2 regions of the Williamsia sp. SKLECPSW1 genome follow, and region 1 is predicted to be linked to the other one. Evidence: predicted binding sites of a transcription regulator. Region 1 holds the regulator's gene; the other holds the start of a gene.
What was found. The regulator LexA, encoded in region 1, represses DNA repair genes until DNA is damaged. The targets are predictions, from matches to a motif close to CGAACANNTGTTCG.

Region 2: the regulator LexA is predicted to act here: its motif matches at 1,208-1,221, upstream of ACXVUM_RS10635 (DUF222 domain-containing protein).

Annotation. Positions count from the first base shown of each region.
Region 1 covers NZ_JBTGLI010000002.1:495,758-500,139, reverse strand. Annotated here, with positions in the region: gene ACXVUM_RS18190 (putative PEP-binding protein) at 1-856, shown strand, start outside; gene ACXVUM_RS18185 (SDR family NAD(P)-dependent oxidoreductase) at 865-1,755, opposite strand; gene lexA (transcriptional repressor LexA) at 1,827-2,531, opposite strand; gene ACXVUM_RS18175 (LysM peptidoglycan-binding domain-containing protein) at 2,705-3,250, shown strand; gene nrdR (transcriptional regulator NrdR) at 3,455-3,949, shown strand; gene hrpA (ATP-dependent RNA helicase HrpA) at 3,920-4,382, opposite strand, start outside.
Region 2 covers NZ_JBTGLI010000001.1:2,272,697-2,277,078, forward strand. Annotated here, with positions in the region: gene ACXVUM_RS10625 (wax ester/triacylglycerol synthase domain-containing protein) at 1-722, shown strand, start outside; gene ACXVUM_RS10630 (limonene-1,2-epoxide hydrolase family protein) at 731-1,180, shown strand; gene ACXVUM_RS10635 (DUF222 domain-containing protein) at 1,398-2,813, shown strand; gene ACXVUM_RS10640 (lysine N(6)-hydroxylase/L-ornithine N(5)-oxygenase family protein) at 2,773-4,107, opposite strand; gene ACXVUM_RS10645 (pyridoxal phosphate-dependent decarboxylase family protein) at 4,104-4,382, opposite strand, start outside.

The DNA.
Region 1 (4,382 bases):
CGCGCGTTCGGCCACCGACCACCCGGTCACCGGCGTCGGCCTGTTCCGTACCGAACTCGCCTTCCTCGACCGCGCGTCGGAGCCCACCGTCGAGGAACAGACCGCGCTCTACGGCGAGGTCATCGATGCGTTCGCGACCGCGGCGGAGCCGGCGAAGATCGTCATCCGAACGCTGGACGCCGGGTCCGACAAGCCACTGGCGTTCGTCGACTCCGGCACGGAGGCCAACCCGGCGCTCGGGGTGCGGGGCCTACGGGTCGGTCGGCTGCACCCGGCCCTGCTCGACAACCAGCTCGACGCGATCGCCGAGGCCGCGCGTCGATCGGGCACGACACCCTGGGTGATGGCCCCCATGGTCGCCACCGCCGCCGAGGCACGCGCGTTCGCCGCGCAGGTCCGCGAGCGCGGTCTCGTCGCGGGCGTGATGATCGAGGTCCCGTCGGCGGCCCTGCTCGCCCCGGCGATCCTCGCCGAGGTCGACTTCGTGTCGATCGGTACGAACGACCTGACGCAGTACACGATGGCCGCGGACCGCATGTCCGCCGATCTGGCGACGCTGACCGACCCGTGGCAGCCCGCCGTGCTGACCCTCATCGACCGGGTGGCCGCCGCCGGCGCAGCGGTCGGCAAGCCGGTCGGGGTGTGCGGCGAGGCGGCCGCGGATCCGCTGCTCGCCTGCGTCCTCGTCGGGATGGGCGTCACGTCGCTGTCGAGTGCCCCGACGGCCGCGGCCGCGGTCGGTGCGGCTCTCGGGCGGGTGACACTGGAGACCTGCCGAGCAGCGGCCCGGGCCGTGCTGGCCACCGCCGATCCGGCCGACGCGCGCGCCGCGGCGACAACTGCGCTCGAGGGCTGACCCGCGACTCAGCGGTGAGACCGTACGCGCCCCGACCGGTTCTCGACCTGGGCCACCAGTGCGGACAACGTCGTGTCGCGCGCGAGCAGTGCGTCGGACACCGGGTTGACGACACCCCGCAGCGCCGAGACGCCGATCCACCGGCGCGGCACCTGGATCCGTGGCGCCCTGCTCTCGATGCCCGCGGCGACGGCGGTCGCCACGCGATCGGGATCGATCGGGCGCCGTAGCGGACCCGGGAACGCGCGGGCGACGAGATCTGTTGCCAGCGAGTCCTTCCCGAACGCCACATCGGCGATCGGCGTCCGAACCCACCCCGGATACAACACCCCGGCAGTGGCCCCGTGATGCCTCAGTTCGACGCGCAGGGCGCGTCCGATCTGCTCGACGGCTGCCTTCGTCGCGGCGTAGGGCGCGTTCACCATGCCGTTCAGGTAGGCGTAGGTCGAGGAGGTGACGAGCACGTGTCCACGCGCCTCGATCACCGCGGGGAGCGCCGCACGCACCGTGTTCCACACCCCGGTGAGGTTCACGGCGATCACCCGCTCGAACGTGCCGTCGGCGACGCTCGCCACGGTGTCGGCGGTGTCCCCGCTCGAGATGCCGGCGTTGGCGAATGCGACGTCGAGCCGACCCCATCGTGCGATCGCCGCGGCGACCGCCTCGTCCAGGTCGGACCGGACCGTGACGTCGCCGGAGCGGGAGACGACCCTGGAGTCGTCCATGCCTCGCGCGGCGTCCTGCACGGCCGTGAGCTCCAGGTCCACGAGGACCAGTCGGGCGCCGCGGTCGTACAGGGCCCGGGCGGTGGCGCGTCCGATGCCTCCCGCCGCACCGGTGACGAGCACGACTGCGCCGTCGAGGCTCAGCGGAGGTGTGCGGGCGGGGAGGGGCGCCATGTCGGTGTCCGATCTGCTGTGTGTCGACGGACCGGTCTCGGGCCCGCGCAGCATTCTGACATGCGGTCGGGTCAGATCCTCCGCATGACGGTCACGACCTTGCCCAGGATCACCGCGTCGTCACCGGGGATGGGGTCGAACTGCGGGTTGTGCGGCATCAGCCAGACGTGGCCGTCGGCGCGCTTGAAGGTCTTCACCGTCGCCTCGCCGTCGATCATGGCCGCGACGATCTCACCGTTGTCGGCGACGTTCTGCTGACGGACGACGACCCAGTCGCCGTCGCAGATGGCGGCCTCGATCATGGACTCACCGACCACGCGCAGCAGGAACAACGCTCCGTCGCCGACGAGTTCGCGGGGGAGGGGGAAGACGTCCTCGACGGCCTCCTCGGCCAGGATCGGCCCGCCGGCCGCGATCCGACCCAGGACGGGGACGAAGGTCGGCGTCGGCAACGGGGTGGCCCCGCTGTCGCCGCCGTCGCCGGGATCGTTCTCCTGGACGTTCACCGCCCGTGGGCGGTTGTGGTCCCGCTTGAGGAACCCCTTGCGTTCCAGGGTGCGCAGCTGGTGGGCGACCGACGAGGTCGAGGTCAGTCCGACGGCGTCGCCGATCTCACGGATGCTCGGCGGATACCCCCGCTCACGGACCGACTCACGGATGACGCGCAGCACCTCGAGCTGTCGCTCGGTCAGTGCGCTCTCGGCGGGGGCGGTCGTCTCGCCGGGGGTGATGGTCGTGTCGGACACGGTGTCCTCTCCTTCGCAGTGGCGGCGCATCACGGCGGTGTGCTCGTGTCGCGTCCGTGCATCTGTCCTGCTCGTAGCCCGACCGTAGTGCACCGGGTCACGACTTTCAAACATTTGTTCGACGGTGTGTCGACCCTGTCGGAGTGCCGTGGTAGAACTCGAACACACGTTCTTTCGAACGCCTGATCGAGAAGGAGATCGCGATGAGCCCGACCCTCATGGCCCCCGATGTCACCTCTGCCCGCGGGTCCGCCCGCGTCGCACCCGCCGGCCCCCGCACCGCCCGTCGGCACCCGGCGGATCCCCGGTCCCACCGCGGTGGTCGCGTCGCCGCCGTGGCACCGGCCGCACCGGCGGTCCGCCCGTCCACGGCGCGTCCGCACCGCCGGACCCCGGTCTCCGCGCGTCCGGTCGGCACCCCGTGCCGCGACGGGTCGGGCCGTGGCGGCACCGTCCGTCCCGCCCACGTCGGGTGGGGTGCCGCGCTCCTCGCCGGTCTCGCCCTCGCCGTGGCGGTGTGGGCCGTCGTGGTCGGCGGGTCGATGATCACCGCGGAGCACACGCCCGACGTGGTCGGCAGCAGCGTGGTCCACGTCCGCGGCGGCGAGTCGCTCAGCGCGCTGGCCGCACGCACCGTGCCGGATGCCCCGGTCTCGCAGGTCGTCGCCGACATCCGTGAGCTGAACCACCTGGGGGGATCGGCGCTCACGCCGGGACAACCGCTGCTCGCACCCCGCTACGCCCACTGACACCTCCGTCCCCCTCGGTCGGTGACGATGTACGCACTGCTCGGGTCGACGGTCGAGTGGCCTCTCCTGCTGCCCGACGCGGCCCCGACCACGTCGGCGTCCGCCCGGCCCCCGGTATCCTCGGCCGGTACGGATCATCCCGGTCCGCCCGGCACCGTGGCACCTGCTCACGCCGCCGGCCCGCCGACTTCCGAGGACGTCGCGATGCACTGCCCGTTCTGTCGCCACGAGGACACGCGTGTCGTGGACTCCCGTGTGGCCGACGAGGGTCAGGCCATCCGTCGGCGCCGCTCATGCTCCCAGTGCGGCCGCCGCTTCACCACCGTCGAGAGCGCCGTGCTCGCCGTGGTCAAGCGCAACGGGGTCACCGAGCCGTTCTCCCGGGAGAAGGTCATGCGCGGCGTGCGCCGCGCCTGCCAGGGACGCGCCGTCGACGAGGACCGTCTCGCACTCCTCGCACAACAGGTCGAGGACGCCGTGCGGGCGTCGGGCTCGGCCGAGATCCCCAGCAACGAGGTGGGACTGGCGATCCTCACACCTCTCCGCGAACTCGACGAGGTCGCCTACCTGCGCTTCGCCTCGGTCTACCGCTCCTTCGAGTCCGTCGAGGACTTCCAGCGCGAGATCGACGATCTGCGCGCGGCCGGCCACGTCGGTGCGAGCAGCGGCTCAGGCGGCCAGGGCGTCGATCGCCCGTAGGACCCGTTTCTCCGACACCGGGAACGCCGTCCCGATCCGCTCTGCGAACACACCCACGCGCAACTCCTCGACGAGCCAGTGCGCCTGCTCGTTCACCGCGTCCCGCCGTGTCGGTGAACACCGCGCGACTGTCACCGCCCAGTGGTCGACGACCCTCTCGACGATGTCGATGCCGCGATCGTCCTTCGCCGCCGACGCGGGGAGCCGTTGGAGGCGGACGACGACCGCGTCGAGGTATGCGCTCAGCCGCGGGCGGTGGTCGGCCGGCGTGTCGACGACGAACCCCGGGTGGACGAGCTCGGCAAGCTGCTCGCGGACGTCACGGGTCGCGCGGGTGTCGCCCAGGCGGGCGAGTTCGGCATGGATCGTCGGCAGACGCGTCATCGCATCCGCGGTGGAGGCGAGGATGGTGCGCGCGTCCCGGCCCGCGACG
Region 2 (4,382 bases), on a different contig from region 1:
TCGCCGACGCCAAGAAGGCACACCACGAGCAGTGGACCCGGGGGCAGGAGGGGCGAGGGCCCTCGGCCTGGCCCGCACTGACCTCGTCGGGTCGACGGGAGGTGGCTCTGCACAGCGCATCCACCCGAGATGTGCGACGCGCCGCGCGTGCCCACGACGCCTCCGTGCACGAGTTCCTCCTCGCGGCGATCGGCCGCACCCTCAGCGCGAACCCGCCGGGCGACACGCACCCGGACACGATCCGGGTGACCCTGCCCGCGACACTCGACCCGTCGTTCCGCCACACCGGGAACGCCGTATCGGTGTCGCTGCTGAACCTCGACGGGCGTGAGACGGACCTCGATCGGCAGATCGACAGGTGCCGATCGGAACTCGCACTGTTCGACCAGCGCCGACCGTATCTGGCTCTCGCCGCCGCCGGACCCACACCGCCGTGGCCGGTGATGCGCGCGATCGTCGGCGCGTCGATGTCGCGGATGCACCCCGACATCCACATCGGCATCAACCCCGGGTTCTCCCGGGTCCGATCGGTGCTGGGCCGGCGGATCACGTCACTGACGCCGCTGTCACCGCTCGGCGGCTACTCGTTCTCCGTGACGTCGCTGATCCTGGGCGATCGCGTCTCTTTCGGCATCGTCGCCGACGCGGCGGCGCTGCCCGGGTACGCGTCGCGGTTCGTCGAGGCGTTCGAGGGGGTTCTGGCCGAGGCCGGTCGGACGTAGGGTGGCGGATGGCCGATTCCACAGATGTCAGCACGGGTACCCGCCAGATCGAGGTGGTCGAGAGGTTCCTCCGCGCCCTCGCGGACAGCGACCTCGACACCGCCGCCGGACTTCTCGACGACGACCTGCTCTACCAGAACGTCGGCCTGCCGAGCATCCGCACGGCGCGGACCACCATCGGACTGTTCCGACGCTTCGTGCGGGTCGCCCGATTCGACGTCGTCACCCACAGATCCACCGGGAACGCCGACGGAACGGTCCTCAACGAGCGCACCGACCTGATCGCAGTCGGACCGTTCGTCCTCACGTTCTGGGTGTGCGGCGTCTTCGAGGTCGAGGACGGACGAATCACCCTGTGGCGTGACTACTTCGACTTCTTGACGATGCTCACCGCAACCGCCCGCGCGGCCGTCGGAGTCGTTGTCCCGTCGAGGAGACCGGCGCTGCCTGCGGCGTGACCCACTATCGAACACACTTGCGAATGTCGTACAGGTGTTCTATCCTGGGGTGGTCGCTACATCCCGGGGGAGGTGCATTGTGGACGACACTGTCGAGACATCACTGGTCGCGAAATATGCAGCGTTGCATGTTTTTCTGGATGAGATCGCTGATGCGACCTCGGATGCGTGTTCTGAAGCCGAGGTCGCCGAGCTCGCGATCACCCATGAACGTGCGGTGCGCAGGATGGGTTCGATCGGGTTGCGTCGGATCCTGGATGTGTCGGATCGGGGTGCGTTCGGTGCGGTGCAGTGCGCGGCGGTGACGCAGTTCGTGGGTGACCGGTTGCGGGTGCCGAACCCGAAGCGCAGGTTGAAGCAGGTGCTCGCGTTGTCGCAGATGCATGCGATGACCGGGGAGAGGTTGCCGGCGCGGTGTCCGGAGACGGCGGCGGCGATGGCCGAGGGTGAGCTGTCGCATGAGCATGTGGATGCGGTGCTCGCGGTGATGGACAAGGTCCCGGCCGCGACGTCGCCGGAGGTGCGGGAGAAGGCCGAGGAACAGATCGCCGACATCGCCCGCAACTTCAGCCCGAAAGAGATCCACCGCGCCGGTGCCCGCCTGTTGTCGCATCTGGATCCCGATGGTGCCGAACCATCCGACCGTGACCGGGCCCGCCAACGATCCCTGTCCCTCGGTGTGCAGGGCAGTGACTTGATGTCCCGGCTGGGTGGGAAACTCGACCCCACGACCCGAGCCTTGTTCGAGGTGATGTTGTCGAAGTGGGCGAAGCCGGGGATGAACAATCCCGACGACGACCACTCACCCCGCGGCGGCTGCGACGACATCGGTGTCGACACCGATGCGCTCACCGCGGCGGCCGAACGCGATAGCCGTAGCCAAGCCCAGCGCAATCACGACGCCCTACAGGCGTTGCTGCGGGCGGCGGCTGATGGTGGCCTGTATGGGGTGTCGCATCGGGGGTTGCCGCCGCACATCATCATCTCCATCACCGAATCCCAGTTGCGGGAGCGGGCGGGTGTCGGGCACACCGCCACCGGCACCGACCTCCCCATGACAGACATCCTGCGTTTGGCGGCGCAGGCGCAGATGCATCTGGCCGTCTTCGACGACGTGACCGGGGAACCACTGTTCTACGGCCGCACCCGCCGGTTGGCTTCAGAGGTGCAACGGTTCGTGTCGTTCGCCCAGTACGGCGGCTGCGCCATGCCGGCATGTCCGGCACCGTTCACCCACACCGAGATGCACCACGCGCACCAGGACTGGGCCCAAGGCGGGAACACCGATTCCACTGATCTCGCGCCGGCGTGCGGGCCGCACAACCGGGCCGTGCACGACCGGCCCGGTGGCTGGCAGACAGAAAAGATCACCACCGGTCCCGATCGTGGCCGGTTCGGGTGGGTCGCCAACGGCACCACCGACCCACCCAGAACCAATCACCTCCACCGACCGGATCGGATCCTCGACGATCACGCACCACCCGACCCGGACTGGTCCGACATCGAACACCGCCTCGAACTGATCCTGGCCGAACACCACTCGAGATCACAGGAGCCGGTGATCATCCGGGTGATCGACTACCGCACCCCGATCACAGATCGATCAGATCGTCCTCGGGACCGAACGTCGTGAACGCGGTGCGGCCGGGAAGTCGGTACACCTCCCGACCGGCGACGGCGTTCAGGATCCGCGCGTTACGGACCGCGCCGATGTCCAGGTTCGGGGCGGACACACCGTGGCTGTGCTCGTCGGCGCTCGCCACGAACAGTCGACGACGGAACCCGCCGCGACCGACCACCGAGTGATCGACGTCGATCACCGGCCGGCCACGCTCATCGGTCACGATGTTCTCTCGCAACGGATCCAGGAAACTCGTCGATCGTGGCCGGTAACCGGTCGCGGCGATCACCACGGCGGTGGTGTGCGCGATGTGTGCGCCCGTGTCGTCGTGTCGCGCGTGGACACACAACCGTCCGTCGTCTCTGTCGTCCAGGCCGGTCACAGTGACCCCGGCCCGCAACTGCACGGGTGGGAGCGGGGAAGCCAACTGCCGTCGATAGAGCAGATCGTGCAGCCGCTCCAGGGTTTCCGCCGAGATACCCTTGTGGAACTGCCAATGCCCCGCCCGCACCTCGTCCCTGGTGTTCTCGGGCAGACCGTGGAAGTAGTCCATGTACGCCGGTGTCGTCATCTCCAGCGACAACTTCGTGAAGTCCAGGGGAGCGAACCAGCCGGTGCGCGTCCACCACCGGACCTCCGGTCCGCCCGCGAGATTGGCCTCCACGAGATCGATCACGATCTCGGCACCCGACTGACCCGAACCGACCACGGTCACCGCATCCGACCCGAGAACGCGATCCCGATGGTGCAGGTACTCGCCGCTGTGGAGGACGCGATCGGCGCCTGCGTCGAGCGTCAGCGATCGTGGGACAGAGGGTTCCGTACCGACCCCGACCACCACGTGTCCGGCACGGATCGTCGACCGCACACCGTCCGACGAGACCACCACCGAGAACATCTCGTCCTCTTCGTCCCAGTGCACCTCCTCGACCTGCGTCGAGAACCGCACCGACGACGGCCGGCGGGCACAAATGCGGTCGAGCGCCCACAGCAGGTACGCCTCGTACTCCCGCCGTGTCGGGAAGAAGTTCTCCCGCACCAGGAACGGGTAGAGCCGGTCGACGTCGGCCATGTACGCCAGGAACGACATGGGGTGCGTCGGGTCCACCAGCGACACGAGATCCGACAGGAAGCTGACCTGGAGGGTCGCGTCGTCGAACATCAGCCCGGGGTGCCACCGGAACTCGGGGCGGGAGTCGACGACGAGCAGGTCGATGTCGTCGACCGTGCTCGACAGGGCGGCGAGACCCAGGTTGAACGGCCCGCAGCCGACGGCGAGTACATCGACGGTCGAAGTGGTGGTCATCGCGCGGGCACCTCCGTCGATGTCGCACATTCGGATTCCACCTCGAGCGCCAGCCGCAGGATGTCGTCGAACAACCCGTCGATGTCGGATTGATGTGCATCGGGATTCAGCAGGGTGAGCTTGAGGCAGATCCGTGTCCGACCGTCGGCGACACGAACCCGCGTCCGCCCGATCAGCGCCGCACCCTCGCGGATCAGGCGTCGTCGCAGCTCGGCGTTGACGACGTCGGAATCGGTACAGCGGTACCGGAACACCACCGTCGTCATCGTCACCGG